DNA from 4 places in the Microbacterium sp. PA5 genome. Region 1 is predicted to be linked to each of the others. Evidence: predicted binding sites of a transcription regulator. Region 1 holds the regulator's gene; each other region holds the start of a gene.
What was found. Region 1 encodes HrcA, which represses chaperone genes, less so after heat shock. Its sites were predicted from a motif close to TTNGCACTCGNNNNNNNCGAGTGCNAA; they were not measured.
Positions count from the first base shown of each region.

Region 2: the regulator HrcA is predicted to act here: its motif matches at 2,117-2,143, upstream of groL (chaperonin GroEL).
Region 3: the regulator HrcA is predicted to act here: its motif matches at 1,963-1,989, upstream of ACPWUT_RS12495 (Hsp20/alpha crystallin family protein).
Region 4: the regulator HrcA is predicted to act here: its motif matches at 1,966-1,992, upstream of groES (co-chaperone GroES).

Region 1 covers NZ_CP187567.1:1,532,079-1,535,617, forward strand. The annotation lists gene ACPWUT_RS07135 (16S rRNA (uracil(1498)-N(3))-methyltransferase) at 1-64, opposite strand, end outside; gene dnaJ (molecular chaperone DnaJ) at 69-1,181, opposite strand; gene hrcA (heat-inducible transcriptional repressor HrcA) at 1,223-2,260, opposite strand; gene hemW (radical SAM family heme chaperone HemW) at 2,322-3,539, opposite strand; gene ACPWUT_RS07155 (DUF1990 family protein) at 3,539-3,539, opposite strand, start outside.
Region 2 covers NZ_CP187567.1:2,182,991-2,186,529, reverse strand. The annotation lists gene ACPWUT_RS10335 (DUF3263 domain-containing protein) at 1-37, shown strand, start outside; gene ACPWUT_RS10330 (LytR C-terminal domain-containing protein) at 47-619, shown strand; gene ACPWUT_RS10325 (cold-shock protein) at 776-982, shown strand; gene ACPWUT_RS10320 (DUF3048 domain-containing protein) at 1,011-2,057, shown strand; gene groL (chaperonin GroEL) at 2,179-3,539, shown strand, end outside.
Region 3 covers NZ_CP187567.1:2,630,276-2,633,814, forward strand. The annotation lists gene ACPWUT_RS12485 (TetR family transcriptional regulator) at 1-256, opposite strand, end outside; gene ACPWUT_RS12490 (DUF2804 domain-containing protein) at 293-1,273, opposite strand; gene ACPWUT_RS12495 (Hsp20/alpha crystallin family protein) at 1,435-1,890, opposite strand; gene ACPWUT_RS12500 (DUF559 domain-containing protein) at 2,210-3,172, shown strand; gene ACPWUT_RS12505 (L-serine ammonia-lyase, iron-sulfur-dependent, subunit alpha) at 3,260-3,539, opposite strand, start outside.
Region 4 covers NZ_CP187567.1:553,842-557,380, reverse strand. The annotation lists gene ACPWUT_RS02595 (ABC transporter substrate-binding protein) at 1-308, opposite strand, end outside; gene rarD (EamA family transporter RarD) at 492-1,424, opposite strand; gene groES (co-chaperone GroES) at 1,579-1,875, opposite strand; gene ACPWUT_RS02580 (THUMP-like domain-containing protein) at 2,034-3,221, shown strand; gene ACPWUT_RS02575 (hypothetical protein) at 3,225-3,539, opposite strand, start outside.

The DNA.
Region 1 (3,539 bases):
GCTCGACGAGGTCGCCCGCCTCGGCCGTGAGCGGCCCGTCGTCGAGCAGGAAGTGGAGCGCCACCGGATCAGCCGTTCCGGAAGCGGTCGCGCAGCTTCGAGAACAGTCCCTGATGGAACTCGGCGAGCCGCGGCGCGGGAGCCTTGGTCTTCTTGGCGAAGTCCTCGATGAGCGCACGCTGCTTCGCATCCAGGCGCGTCGGGGTCACCACGTGGACTCCGACCCGCAGGTCGCCGCGCTGCCCGCCGCGCAGCGGCGTGATCCCGCGGCCCTTGATGGTCAGCACGTCGCCCGCCTGCACGCCCGGGCGGATCTCGAGGTCGACCGGTCCGTCCAGCGCCTCGATGGTCGTCTCGGTGCCGAGGATGGCGTCGGGCATCGAGACCTCGAGAGTTGCGAGCACGTCGTCGCCGTCGCGGCTGAACACCTCGTGCGGCGTCACGGTGACCTCGAGATACAGGTCGCCGTTGGGGCCGCCGGCGGGGCCGACCTCCCCCGACCCGGGGAGCTGGAGCCGCAGCCCCGTCTCCACGCCGGCGGGGATGTCGACCGAGACCGTCCGACGAGCGCGGACGCGTCCCTGACCCGCGCACGTGCCGCACGGGTACGGGATGGTCGTGCCGTAACCCTGGCAGGTCGTGCAGGGCTGGGAGGTCACGACGTTGCCGAGGAGGCTGCGCACGGTGCGCTGGACGTTGCCCGATCCGTGGCAGATGTCGCAGGTGACCGGCTGGGTGCCCGGCTGGCAGCAGGAGCCCTGGCAGGTCTCGCACAGTACGGCGGTGTCCACCTCGACGTCGCGGTGGGCGCCGAACACGACGTCGCCGAGGTCGAGGGTCACCCGCACCAGCGCGTCCTGTCCGCGTTCGCGGCGCGACCGCGGCCGGCCGCCGCGGCTGCCGCCCCCTCCGAAGAAGGCCTCGAAGACATCGCCGAACCCGCCGAACCCGCCGGCGCCCCCGCCGAACGGGCTGCCGTCGCCGCCCAGGTCGTAGCGCTGGCGCTGCTCCGGATCGCTCAGCACGTCGTAGGCGTGCGTGACGAGCTTGAATCGCTCCGACGCGTCCTCGCCGGGGTTCACGTCGGGGTGGAGTTCGCGCGCCAGCCGGCGGTACGCCTTCTTGATCTCGTCGGGCGTCGCCTCTCGCGACACTCCGAGCACCTCGTAGTGGTCAGCCACTTTCGCCTTCCTGCCCGTGCGGGCGCGGTCGTCCGGATCCGTCAGCGGGACGTGTCGTCCTCGTCCAGCAGCCGGCTCAGATAATGCGCGACGGCGCGGACCGCCGCGAGATTGGTGGGATAGTCCATGCGGGTCGGGCCGAGGACGCCGACGCGGGCCCGGGTGCCCGTGGCGTCGTAGTCGCCGGCGATCACCGATGCCTCGGGAAGACCGAAGGGCTCGTTCTCGCGGCCGATGCTCGCGGCGAGGCCGTGCTCGTCGGCGACCATCTCCCCCATGAGCCGCAGCAGCGTCACCTGCTCCTCGATGGCCTCGAGCAGCGGGTAGATGCTGCCGCGGAAATCCGACTCCCTGCGGGCGAGGGTCGCGCTGCCGGCCATCACGAGCTTGTCCTGGCGGAACTCCTCGAGCTCCTCCGCCACGATCAGCGCGACGGTCCGCAGCGCCTGGTCGAGACGGTCGCCCGCGGCGGGGCCGGCGAGGAACTCCGCCACCGCCTGCGCCCCGTCGCGCACGCTCTTGCCGGTCACGAGTGCGGCGATGTCGGACTTCACCCGCGTCACGTCGGACTCGGACAGCTCGTCGCGCAGGAAGGCGAGGCGCTGCGACACGCGGCCGGTGTCGGTGACGACGATCACGACCACGCGCGAGGCGCCGAGGTGGACGAACTCGACGTGGGACACGTTCGCTCGCGCGAACGAGGGGTACTGGACGATGGCGACTTGACCGGTCAGCTGCGTGAGCGAGCGGACGGTGCGCACCAGCAGGTCGTCGAGATCGACCGGACCGTCGAGGAACGACGCGATGGCGGAGCGCTGCGCGCCGGTGAGGGGCCGGAGCTCCGCGAGATGGTCGACGAAGACGCGGTAGCCCTTGTCGGTCGGCACGCGCCCCGACGACGTGTGGGGCGCGGTGATGAGCTCCTCGTCCTCGAGCAGCGCCATGTCGTTGCGGATCGTGGCCGCCGAGACGCCGAACTGGTGCCGATCGACGATGGACTTGCTGCCGACGGGCTCGTTCGTGTCGACGTAGTCCTGCACGATCGCACGGAGGACTTGAAGTCCGCGTTCCGAAACCATCGTCACTCCTCTCGCCGTCCGGGTGCTGGCACTCGCCTTCGCTGAGTGCCAATTCTACCGCTCAGACGGTCAGGGCGCGCACGACGGCGTCGGCGAGGAGTCGTCCGCGCAACGTCAGCACGATGCGGCCGTGCACCGCCGCGGCTCCGTCGATCAGCCCGTCGGCGATGAGCGACGCCACCGCGCGGCGCCCCTGGCCGCTCACCTCCGACACCGCCAGTCCCTCGGAGATCCGCGACCGCAGCAGCACGCTCTCGAGACGCCGCGCCGCCTCGTCGGGGCGCTCCCGGCCCGCCGCGGGCGAGGTGTGCGACGCGAGCCGCTGGGCGTAGGCCGCCGGATGCTTGACGTTCCACCAGCGCAGCCCGCCGACGTGGCTGTGGGCCCCCGGACCGTAGCCCCACCAGTCCGCGCCCTGCCAGTACGCGAGGTTGTGGCGCGAGCGCTGCGACGGGTCGCGCGCCCAGTTCGACACCTCGTACCAGGCGTAGCCGGCCTCGCCGAGGAGAGTGTCGGCGAGCTCGTACATGTCGGCCTGCAGGTCGTCGTCGGGCGCGGTCACCTCGCCGCGGCGGATCTGGCGCTCGAGCTTGGTGCCCTCCTCGATGATCAGCGCGTAGGCGGACACGTGGTCGGGCGAGAGCGCGATCGCCGCCGTCAGCGACCGACGCCAGTCGTCGAGGCTCTCCCCGGGGGCTCCGTAGATGAGGTCGAGGCTGACGTCGAGCCCGGCACCGCGGGCCGCCTCCACGGCGGTGCGGACGTTGACCGGGTCGTGCGTGCGATCGAGCGCGGCCAGAACGTGCGGCACGGACGACTGCATGCCGATCGACAGACGCGTCACGCCCGCGTCGCGCAGCTGCACCGCCAGCTCCGGCGTCACGGTGTCGGGGTTCGCCTCGACGGTCACCTCGGCGCCGGGGGCGAGCCCGAAGCGGGTGCGCACGCCGTTGAGCATCCGCGCGAGGTCGCCGCCGGGGAGGAGGGTCGGGGTGCCGCCGCCGAAGAAGACCGTGGTGGCCGGCCGGAGCGGTCCGCGCGCCGCGAGCACCGCGGCCGACAGATCGATCTCACGGAGCACCTCGTCGGCGTAGGCGTCTTGGCGCGCGCCCCGCAGCTCGGTCGCCGTGTAGGTGTTGAAGTCGCAGTACCCGCAGCGCACGCGGCAGAAGGGAACGTGGAGGTAGACGCCGAAGGCGGTGTCCGGCGAGACCGTGATGTCGGCGGGAAGCGCACCGTCGAGCGGTGCGGGCTCTCCGAGCGGAAGGGCGGAGCCCAT
Region 2 (3,539 bases), 650 kb from region 1:
GGCGCCCGCGACGGCGGCGTCCGGGACCGGCCGATAGAATTCGGGGATGCCGAGCTCCCTTCCGACGCCCCCGTCGGACCGATTCGACGAGATCACGTCCGCCACGGAGCGCGACGCCCGCCGAGTGGGCGCCCACCGCGCCGAGCAGCCGCGGATGCGACGCGGGCGCATCTTCCTGTGGGCGGCCGTGGCCACCGTCGTGCTGATCGGACTGGGCATCGTCGGGACCCTCTGGGCGGGCGGTCGCTTCGGCGCGGCACCCACCGGCGCCGTCATGCCGACGGCGGGGCCGACCGCGCAGCCGGTGGTCGACACGTCGTACACGATCCTCATCCTCAACGCCACGACGGATTCGGAGCTGGGAGCGAGCGTCAGCGCCGACGTCATCGCCGCCGGCTGGTCGGCCAACGACGTCACCGTCGGCGATGCCGGCTCCCAGGACTTCGACCGGACCACGGTCTTCTACGCCGCCGCCGACGACGAGGGCGCCGCGCGCGGGCTCGCGCAGGCGATCGGCGGCGCGGACATCGAGTTCAGCGAGGCGTACGAGGACGGCGAGGGACTGAAGCAGCTCGTCATCGTCCTCGGACTGGACCGCGCCGCGGGCGCCTCGGACTGACCTCCTCCGCCCGCGGACGGGCGCGTGTTTCCTGCGTGTGAAGACTTCGGTTCAGCCGTGTCAACAGTTGCGCGAACGGCGGATCGGCTGCCGGGCGCGTCGTTAGCATTGCCACGTTCCACCGCTTCACGAGATTCGCATGACGGGAAAGAAAACATGACGCAGGGCACCGTCAAATGGTTCAACGCCGAAAAGGGCTTCGGCTTCATCACGGTCGTCGACGGCCAGGATGTGTTCGTCCACTACTCCAACATCGACATGTCGGGCTTCCGCGTGCTCGAAGAGGGCCAGACGGTGGAGTTCACCGTCGGCACCGGGCAGAAGGGCCCGCAGGCCGAGTCGGTCCGCGTCGTGACGGCGTGACGTCATCTCGCTCGGCTATCCTGCCCGGGTGAACCTTCCCCCACGCCCCGCAGCCGCCCTCGCCGCGCTCTCGCTCGCGGCGGCGGCGCTGGTCGGCTGCACGCCTCAGACCGAGGCCGCGCCGTCCCCGACGCCGTCCGCCACCGCCACGCCGACACCCACGCCGACCCCGACTCCGACGCCCACGCCCACGACCGGCGCATCGCCGCTGCGGGGGACCGAGGTGCCGCTGGCCGAGATCACCGGCCCGGCGCTCGCCGCGAAGATCGACAACCACTGGGACGCGCGCCCGCAGTGGGGGCTCGAGCACACGGACATCGTGTTCGAGGAGCTCGTCGAAGGCGGCATCACGCGGTACGTCGCCGTCTGGTTCTCGGATGTGCCGAAGGAGATCGGTCCGATCCGCAGCATCCGGCCCATGGACCCGGAGATCGTGGGGCCCCTCGGCGGGATCATCGCCTTCTCCGGCGGCAAGCGGAAGTTCGTCGACATGATCCGTGCGACCGATCTCCACACGTCCATCCACGGCGGCAAGGACGACCGGTACATGTTCCGATCGTCTGCGAAGCGCGCGCCGCACAACGTGGTCGTGCGGGCACAGGAGCTGCGCGCCGCCTACAAGAAGATCGATCCGCCCACAGCGCAGTTCGCGTATGCGGAGAGCGCAGCGGCATCGTCCGCCGGCGCGAACGGCCGGAAGACGCGGGGGCTCGACATCGTCTTCTCGTCCCAGTCCGAGCGCACCTGGCGCTGGAACGGCGAGTCCCAGCGGTACCTCCGGTGGCAGGACGGCGTGAAGGACCGCTCCGCCGAGGGCGGACAGCTGCGGGCGAGCAACGTGGTGACGCTGACTGTTCCCGTCGACTACGGCACCGTTCCGCGCACGCGGCTCATCGGCACCGGCAAGGGCACGGTCTCGGCGAACGGCCGCACGATCCGCGTCACGTGGTCGAAGAAGAGTCGCGACACCCCGATCGTGCTGAAGGACCTCGACGGGGCGGTGGTGACGCTGGCTCCGGGTAACACCTGGGTGGAGCTCGTCCCGGAACGCGGATCGGTGAAGGTCGTCCTCTAGACCCCGGGCGCGGCCCGGCTCGGCGGCTTGCACTCGCCATGGTCGAGTGCCAGAATGATTTAGCACTCGCTCTCGTTGAGTGCTAAAGACATCGCCTACGTCCGGGAGGGACGACACACACATGGCAAAGATCATCGCTTTCGACGAGGAGGCCCGCCGTGGTCTCGAGCGCGGCCTCAACATCCTGGCCGACGCCGTCAAGGTGACGCTCGGCCCCCGCGGTCGCAACGTCGTGCTCGAGAAGAAGTGGGGCGCCCCCACGATCACCAACGACGGCGTCTCGATCGCCAAGGAGATCGAGCTGGACGACCCGTACGAGAAGATCGGCGCGGAGCTCGTCAAGGAGGTCGCCAAGAAGACCGACGACGTCGCGGGTGACGGCACCACCACCGCCACCGTCCTCGCCCAGGCGCTCGTGCGCGAGGGCCTGCGCAACGTCGCCGCCGGCGCCGACCCCATCTCGCTCAAGAAGGGCATCGAGAAGGCCGTCGCCGCCATCACCGCCCAGCTGCTCGAAGACGCCAAGGAGGTCGAGACCAAGGAGGAGATCGCCGCCACGGCATCCATCTCCGCCGGCGACCCCGAGATCGGCGAGCTCATCGCCGAGGCGATCGACAAGGTCGGCAAGGAGGGCGTCGTCACCGTCGAGGAGTCGCAGACCTTCGGCACCGAGCTCGAGCTCACCGAGGGCATGCGCTTCGACAAGGGCTACATCAACCCCTACTTCGTCACGGACCCGGAGCGCCAGGAGGCGGTCTTCGAGGACCCGTACATCCTCATCGCGAACCAGAAGATCTCCAACATCAAGGACCTCCTGCCGATCGTCGACAAGGTGATCCAGGACGGCAAGGAGCTCGTCATCATCGCCGAGGACGTCGAGGGTGAGGCCCTCGCGACCCTCGTGCTGAACAAGATCCGCGGCATCTTCAAGTCGGTCGCCGTCAAGGCCCCCGGCTTCGGCGACCGCCGCAAGGCGCAGCTGCAGGACATCGCGATCCTCACCGGCGGCCAGGTCGTCACCGAGGAGGTCGGCCTCAAGCTCGAGAACGCGACGCTCGACCTGCTCGGTCGTGCCCGCAAGGTCATCGTCACCAAGGACGAGACCACGATCGTCGAGGGTGCCGGCGACTCGGCGCAGATCGAGGGTCGCGTGACCCAGATCAAGCGCGAGATCGACAACACCGACAGCGACTACGACCGCGAGAAGCTCCAGGAGCGCCTCGCCAAGCTCGCCGGCGGCGTGGCCGTCATCAAGGCGGGCGCGGCCACCGAGGTCGAGCTCAAGGAGCGCAAGCACCGCATCGAGGACGCCGTCCGCAACGCGAAGGCGGCCGTCGAGGAGGGCATCGTCCCCGGTGGTGGCGTGGCCCTCATCCAGGCCGGCAAGAAGGCGTTCGCCGGTCTCGAGCTCACGGGCGACGAGGCGACCGGTGCGAACATCGTCAAGGTCGCCATCGAGGCGCCGCTGAAGCAGATCGCCCT
Region 3 (3,539 bases), 1.1 Mb from region 1:
GGAGGGTGGGGATGTCGAGGTCCGGCCGGATCGGCGCGCCGACGATCTCGGTGAACAGGTCCGCCTTGGTGCCGAAGTAGTGGTGCACGAGCGCCGAGTCGACACCCGCCCGGGTGGCGATGGCCCGCATGGTGGCCCCGTCGTAGCCGTTCTCGGAGAACTCCTCCGTCGCGGCGGCGAGGATGCGGTTCCGAGCATCGGAGCCCCCACGGGGGCGACCGCGACGTCGCGGCGGCGGGACGGCGTGCTCGGCCATGGCGTCAGCCTAGGTCACCGGCGGCGGCGCCGCGGTTCACCATCGGTTGTGGACGTCCTCGGCGAAGCCCTCGATCCCCTCGAACGCCATCCCCTCGAACGATCCCTCCCACACCCCGAAGCACTGGTGGGTGCGCGCCGACAGGATGCCGAGATTCCGGGCGGAGTGCTTGTCGTGGAACGGCGTCAGCGTGGCGTCGAGGCCCCCGCCGCGCACGCGCCACGGCCGGAGCGGATGCGCGAGGTCGTAGTCCCAGCGCAGCTCCTCCGAGATCTTGTGGAGGATGCCGTCGACGAGCACGCCGTTCTCGGTCGATCCGGTCCCCGCGGTCCACCTCCCGCCCACCTGCAGGCCGACCACGCGGTCGCCGCTGACCCCGGCGCCGGCGCCCCAGTTCCACCGCACGTCGTACGGCCACCGTCCCCGGCCGTGGTCGAGCACCGCCCACGAGCCGGCGGGCACCGGGTGCTCGACGCCGTCGACGACGACGGTGCCCGAGGCCGGCAGCGCGACGTCCTTGACCGTGTACTGGAACCGCCGCCGGGACCACGGCACGACCACCGCGAGGCACTCGTGGCCGGGCGGGCGGACGACGGTGATGTCGAAGGAGGCGTCGGGGATCTCGGCGAACAGCCGCCACGACTCGGTCCCGGGCGTCACCGAGATCGCGAGGTCCCGGGCCCGGGCGATCGCGGCCCCGTCTCCGAGGGACGGCGGCAGGTCGACGTCGTGCGCCGGGATGACCGTGGCGGTCCTCCCCCGGCTGCGCCGGGTCGCCCGGTCGAACACCCACACCTCGTGGACGGCCGCGTAGTCCAGCGACGACACCGTGAGAGCGACGATGTGGGTGGGCGTGATGACGTTCCAGTACTCCCACCGCTTGGTGCGCCCCCAGCCCCGCCGTCCGTCGACCCCGGCGGTGTCGACGAGCGGACGCCGCGCGAAGCCGATGGCGTCGGCGTTGAGCCGGCCGTCCGCCGCAGTGAGGGAGACGGGCGCGACCAGCTCGCGCTCCATCAGGCACGCCCCAGACAGGGATGCCTGCGCAGCGCGGCGGTCTCGGTCATCGGGCGTCCTCGCTGACGTTCCGTTCGGGTGAGCCGATCATAGCCCTGGACGCAGCAGACCGCCCCGGTCGGCGGGCGACGGGGCGGTCTGGCGGGGTGTGCAGCGGAGCGCTACTGCTCGATGGGCTGCGGCTCCTCCGCACCCTCGTGGGCGCGGATGGTGGGCGCGGCGCCGTCGGCGACGACCTCCACCTTGCGGGGCTTGGCCTTCTCGCTCACGGGGATGGTGACGGTGAGCACGCCGTTGCTGTAGGTCGCGGCGATGCCTTCGTTGTCGATGCCCTGACCGAGGTTCAGCTGACGCAGGAAGCTGGCGGCCTCACGCTCGCGCGTGATCCACTTGACCCCCTCGCCGGCGGCGAGCGTGCGCTCGGCCCGGATCGTCAGCAGCTGACCGTCGACGTCGATGTCGACCGATCCCGGGTCGATGCCCGGCAGGTCGGCGGACAGGACGTAGTGGTCGCCGTCGCGGTACAGGTCCATCGGCATGCGGCGGGGCCCGCGGCGTGAGTCGAAGAGGCTCGACGCGAGGCGGTCGAGGTCACGGAACGGGTCATACGTGGCCATGGTTCTCTCCTTTTCTGTGCGTGTGATGTTGTGGTCTCAAACTTGAGTCACATCGGCTCAAGTGCCTCCAGATTAGCACTCGCCCCCCGAGAGTGCCAACGGTTCTCGCCCAGCGAACACCGCCTCCACCGCTCGCCGTCGAGGGGGCGCGGAAGGTGGCGCGAATGGGGGGTTTCGCGGCGCGGAGGGGCGCCTTTGCGCCACATCCGCGAGGCCGTCGGGCGTGTGGGGGCTCCTCCCCAGGGCGAGCGTGGGGCGCGAGGGGAAGTGGGGGTGGGGAGGGGGCGGGACGGGGGCGGAACTGGCGGGAGGGTGAGGGATGCCGCGACGACCTGCGCCGCTTCCCGACTCGCTGGGCGAGGTGTTCCGCACCCGCGCAGGCCTCGAACGGGGTGTCTCCCGCGCCCGCCTCGGGGCGAGCGATCTCCACGCGCCTTTTCACGGCGTGCGGGTTCGATCGGGCCCGGCGCCTGCGGACGACCCCGACGACCCCTTCGCTCGGGGGCGACGCGCACGAGAACGCGAATGGCGACGGGCCCGCGCCTACGCGCCGCTCCTCACGGCGTCCGCCTTCTTCACCGGTCGCACGGCGGCGATCCTCTACGGACTCCCCCTCGACCCCGGCGACGACCTGGACGTCGGTGTCATCGCGCCGGCGCGCGCACCGCGCGGGCGGGGCGTGCGCGGGGTGAAAGTCGAGGGGCACCTCGTGAGGGTCCGCGAGTGCGAGGGCCTGCCGCTCGGCAGCCCCGCGTCGACCTGGGCGATGCTCGGGCGCGAGCTCTCGGTGCGGGAGCTCGTCGTCCTCGGCGACGCGATCGTGCGCATCCCCCGCGGACGCTCCGGCGTCCCGCACCCCGACGCCCGTCTCGCCACGCGTGCTCAGCTCGGCTCCGCCCTGGACGCCGGGCCGCGCCGCGGCATCGCGCGGCTGCGCACCGCGCTCCCCCTCATCCGGGAAGGGAGCATGTCGCCGCTCGAGACGCTCTTCCGGCTCGACGCCGCCGACGCGGGGCTGCCGCCGGCCGAGCTCGACGTCGAGATGCGCGACGCGTCGGGACGCCTGCTGGGCATCTCGGAGTTCGTCTATCGCGAGCACCGCGTGGTGGTCGAGATCGAGGGCGACCATCACCGCACGAGCCGGACCCAGTGGAACCGCGACCTCGAGAAGTACGCCGCCTATGCCGCCGCCGGCTGGGAGGTGGTGCGCGTCACGTCGTCGCACCTCCGCCAGGGCCGGGCGGTCGAGCTGGTGCGCGCCGCGCTGGGGCGGCATCGGTGAAGAAGGTGGCGCGAACGAGCAGTTCCGCGGCGCGGAGGGGCGCTTTTGCGTCACCTTCGCGAGCGGAGCACGGGCGAGCGCGCAGCGTCAGCACTCGATGACGTTGACGGCGAGACCGCCTTCGCTCGTCTCCTTGTACTTGTGCGACATGTCGATGCCGGTCTGGCGCATGGTCTCGACCACCGCGTCGAGGGACACGTAGTGGCTGCCGTCGCCGCGGAGCGCCAGGCGCGCGGCGGTCACGGCCGTCGAGGCGGCGATCGCGTTCCGCTCGATGCACGGGATCTGCACGAGGCCGCCGACGGGATCGCAGGTGAGCCCGAGGTGGTGCTCCATCGCGATCTCGGCGGCGTTCTCGATCTGACGG
Region 4 (3,539 bases), 980 kb from region 1:
GCATCGCCCGAGTCGCCCCAGACGATGTCGTCCATCGTGAGACCCGTGGTGTCGGCGACCTCGTTGATGTCCGCGGCGGCGAGACCGACACCGGCCTCCTCGGGCGGGCCGAGGAAGGACAGGCTGCCCGACTGCGGGAGGATCGTGCCGATCTTGAGGGTCAGATCGCGCGTCTCGACGGGCGCCTCGGACGAGGTCTCGGTCGGGGTGGTGCCCCCGGCGCAGCCTGCGAGGACCACGGCGCTGGCTCCGGCGACGGCGATGGCGCCGAGGACCTTGCCCGCACGCGAACGTGTGAAGACGGTCATGTTGCTCCTTGCTATGGATGAACAAGGGACGACCTCGGGTGCCGTCCCAGTTGGGAATAACCTAATCGCCACGACGCGTCGCCAATGTTGCGATCCGTTAACGCTGTGATACGGCATGGTCACGATGCGATAACGGCACCGCCGGACCCGCTCCTCCCGCCTGTTCCCGGGCGGGGAGCGCTCTCAGGAGGGCTCGGCGACGACCGGCCGGCGCGCGTGCCGGAGCGAGTCGGCCATGAGGACGACCAGCGCCAGCCAGACGAGCCCGAAGCCGATCCAGCGCTCCAGGGGCATGGGCTCTCCCATGATCCAGGCACCCGTGATGAACTGCAGGATCGGGGCGACGAACTGGAGCAGTCCGATGACCGTCAGCGGCGCCCGGCGGGCGCCCGCCGCGAAGAACAGCAGGGGCGTGGCCGTGACCGCTCCGGCCAGGAGCAGCAGGAGCGTGTGCCCGGCACCGGCCTGCCCCATGGTCAGCCCGGTGGTGGTGGCGACCACCACGAGCTGGACGAGGGCGACCGGAAGGAGCCACAGCGACTCCAGGGTGAGTCCGCTGATGGCGTCGACGCTCGGGCCGATCTGCTTCTTGACGAGACCGTAGGCGCCGAAGCTCGCGGCGAGGGTGAGGGCGATCCACGGAAAGGCGCCGTAGCCGACGACGATCACGACGACGGCCAGCACGGAGATCCCGATGGCGACCCACTGGGCGATCCGCAGCCGCTCGCCGAGCACCAGCACGCCGAGGAGCACGGTGACGATCGGGTTGATGAAGTATCCGAGCGAGCCCTCGATGACGTGACCGGTCAGCGTGCTGATCAGGAAGACCTGCCAGTTCACGTAGATCAGCAGTCCCGCCACGATCGTCCAGACGACCAGGCGCGGCGTGCGCAGGATGGCCCACAGCTTCGCCCACGTGCGCGTCACCGTCAGCAGGATCGCGCAGAACGCCAGCGAGAGGATGATCCGCCACGCGACGACCTCCCACGGCCCGGTGGGGACGAGCGTCAGGAAGTAGAGGGGCATGAAGCCCCAGAGGAAGTAGGCGATGAACGCGAGGACGCCGCCGCGCACCTGCTCTCCGTCGTCTCGGGTGGCGGAGGAGCGGGGTGTCATGGGTCCAAGCCTAGGACGGTCATGACCACCCGAGCCCCGGCAGGGTCGACGGGATCCTGCCGATCGTCGCGGTCCGCCTGCCACGACGCCCGGACCCCGCCGACGACGAAGGGCCCCGATGCGTCGGCATCGGGGCCCTTCGAGACGTCTGCGATCAGCGGACGACGACCGCCAGGACGTCGCGCGCGGACAGGACGAGGAACTCGTCGCCGCCGAACTTGACCTCGGTCCCGCCGTACTTGCTGTAGATCACCCGGTCGCCGACGGCGACGTCGAGCGGCACGCGGTTGCCGTTGTCGTCGATGCGACCCGGGCCCACCGCGACGACCTCGCCCTCCTGGGGCTTCTCCTTCGCGGTGTCGGGGATGACCAGTCCACTGGACGTGACCTGCTCAGCCTCGACCTGCTTGATGACGATGCGGTCCTCGAGCGGCTTGATGGAAACCGACACGGTCTACCTCTTTCTTGCTTCAGGGGTCTGTGCTTCAAGACTCGTTAGCACCCGCACACTTCGAGTGCTAACGCCAAGTGTAGAGCGCCGCTGGCACTCGTGCAACGCGAGTGCCAGCCGCCTCCGCGCGGGGTCGGGCGCGCACGTAGGCTTGCCGGGTGGACCACGCCGAGCTCGCGACCCTCCTGACTCCTCAGGCACTGCGCCTCCTCGACGACCTCGGTCCGGTCGACTCCACGGCCGACGTGGCCGCCGCGGTCTCGCGGCTGCGCGCCGCAGGCATCGCCCCGGAGCTGGTGTCCGCCGTGGTGGGGCAGGCGCGTCTGCGCACCCGCGCGGGCGCGAAGTTCGGCCCGTTCGCCGCCCGCATGCTCTTCACCCGCGCCGGACTCGAGCAGGCGTCACGGCTCTCGATGGCCGCTCGCCACGCGGGGCGCTTCCGCGACGCCGGCGTCGCCCGCGTCGCGGACCTCGGCTGCGGGATCGGCGGCGACGCCCTGGGCCTGGCCGGCATCGGACTCGATGTGCTCGCCGTCGACGCCGACGAGGTCACCGCCGCGATCGCCGCCTACAACCTCGCGCCCTTCGGCGGCGCGGCCGTCGTGCGCCACGCCCGCGCCGAGGAGACCGACCTCTCCGGCATCGACGCCGTCTGGCTCGACCCCGCGCGCCGGTCCGCGGGCCACGGTGAGACCCGGCGCACCCGTCCCGAGGACTGGACGCCGTCGCTGGAGTGGGCCCTGGACCTCGCGGCGCGGATGCCGGTGGGCATCAAGCTCGGACCCGGGCTCGACCGCGCGGCGATTCCCGCCGGCGTCGAGGCGCAGTGGATCACCGTCGACGGGTCCACGATCGAGCTGGTGCTCTGGTCGGGGATCCTCGCCCGACCGGGCGTCTCCCGTGCGGCCCTGGTGGTGCAGGGCGACGCCGCGCACGAGCTGACCGCGCCCGCAGACGCCGACGACGAGCCGGTGCGCGCTCTCGGCGCCTACGTGCACGAGCCGGCCGGCTCGGTCATCCGGGCGCGGCTCATCGGCGAGGTCGCCAGACGGCTCGACGCGGGGATGCTCGCCGACGGCATCGCCTACCTGACCTCCGACGCCGAGCTCACGAGCCCGCTCGTCCAGTCCTTCCGCGTCCGCGAACAGCTGCCCTTCGACGTGAAGCGGCTCGGCCGCGCCCTGCGCGAGCGGGGCATCGGCACGCTGGAGATCAAGAAGCGCGGCGTCGACGTGGATCCGGCCGCGCTGCGTCCGAAGCTGAAGCTCGCGGGCGATGACTCCGCGACCCTCCTGCTGACGAGGGTCGACGGCAGCCGGGTGGCACTGCTCGCCGACCGGGTCTGACGCTCAGCCGAAGAGCGGTCCCTGCGTGGAGGCCCACCAGAGCCAGCCGGCGCTGTAGACCAGGGAGAGCAGGCTCAGGCACAGCGCCCACACGGCGACGCCCCGGCTCTCCCACGGCCGGCGCAGGGCGACCACGGCGAGCCCTGCGCCCACGAGGCCGACGAGGAAGCCCCAGCCCACCAGCAGCGAGAAGATCAGCGCGAGGATGCCGAAGGTCAGCGCCCACGGACCGCTGCGCGGCAGCGGAGCTGCGGGGGCCGGCGCCCACCGCACCTCGGTGTGGACCGGCGAGGTCACCGCGACCGGCTCGGTGAAGGC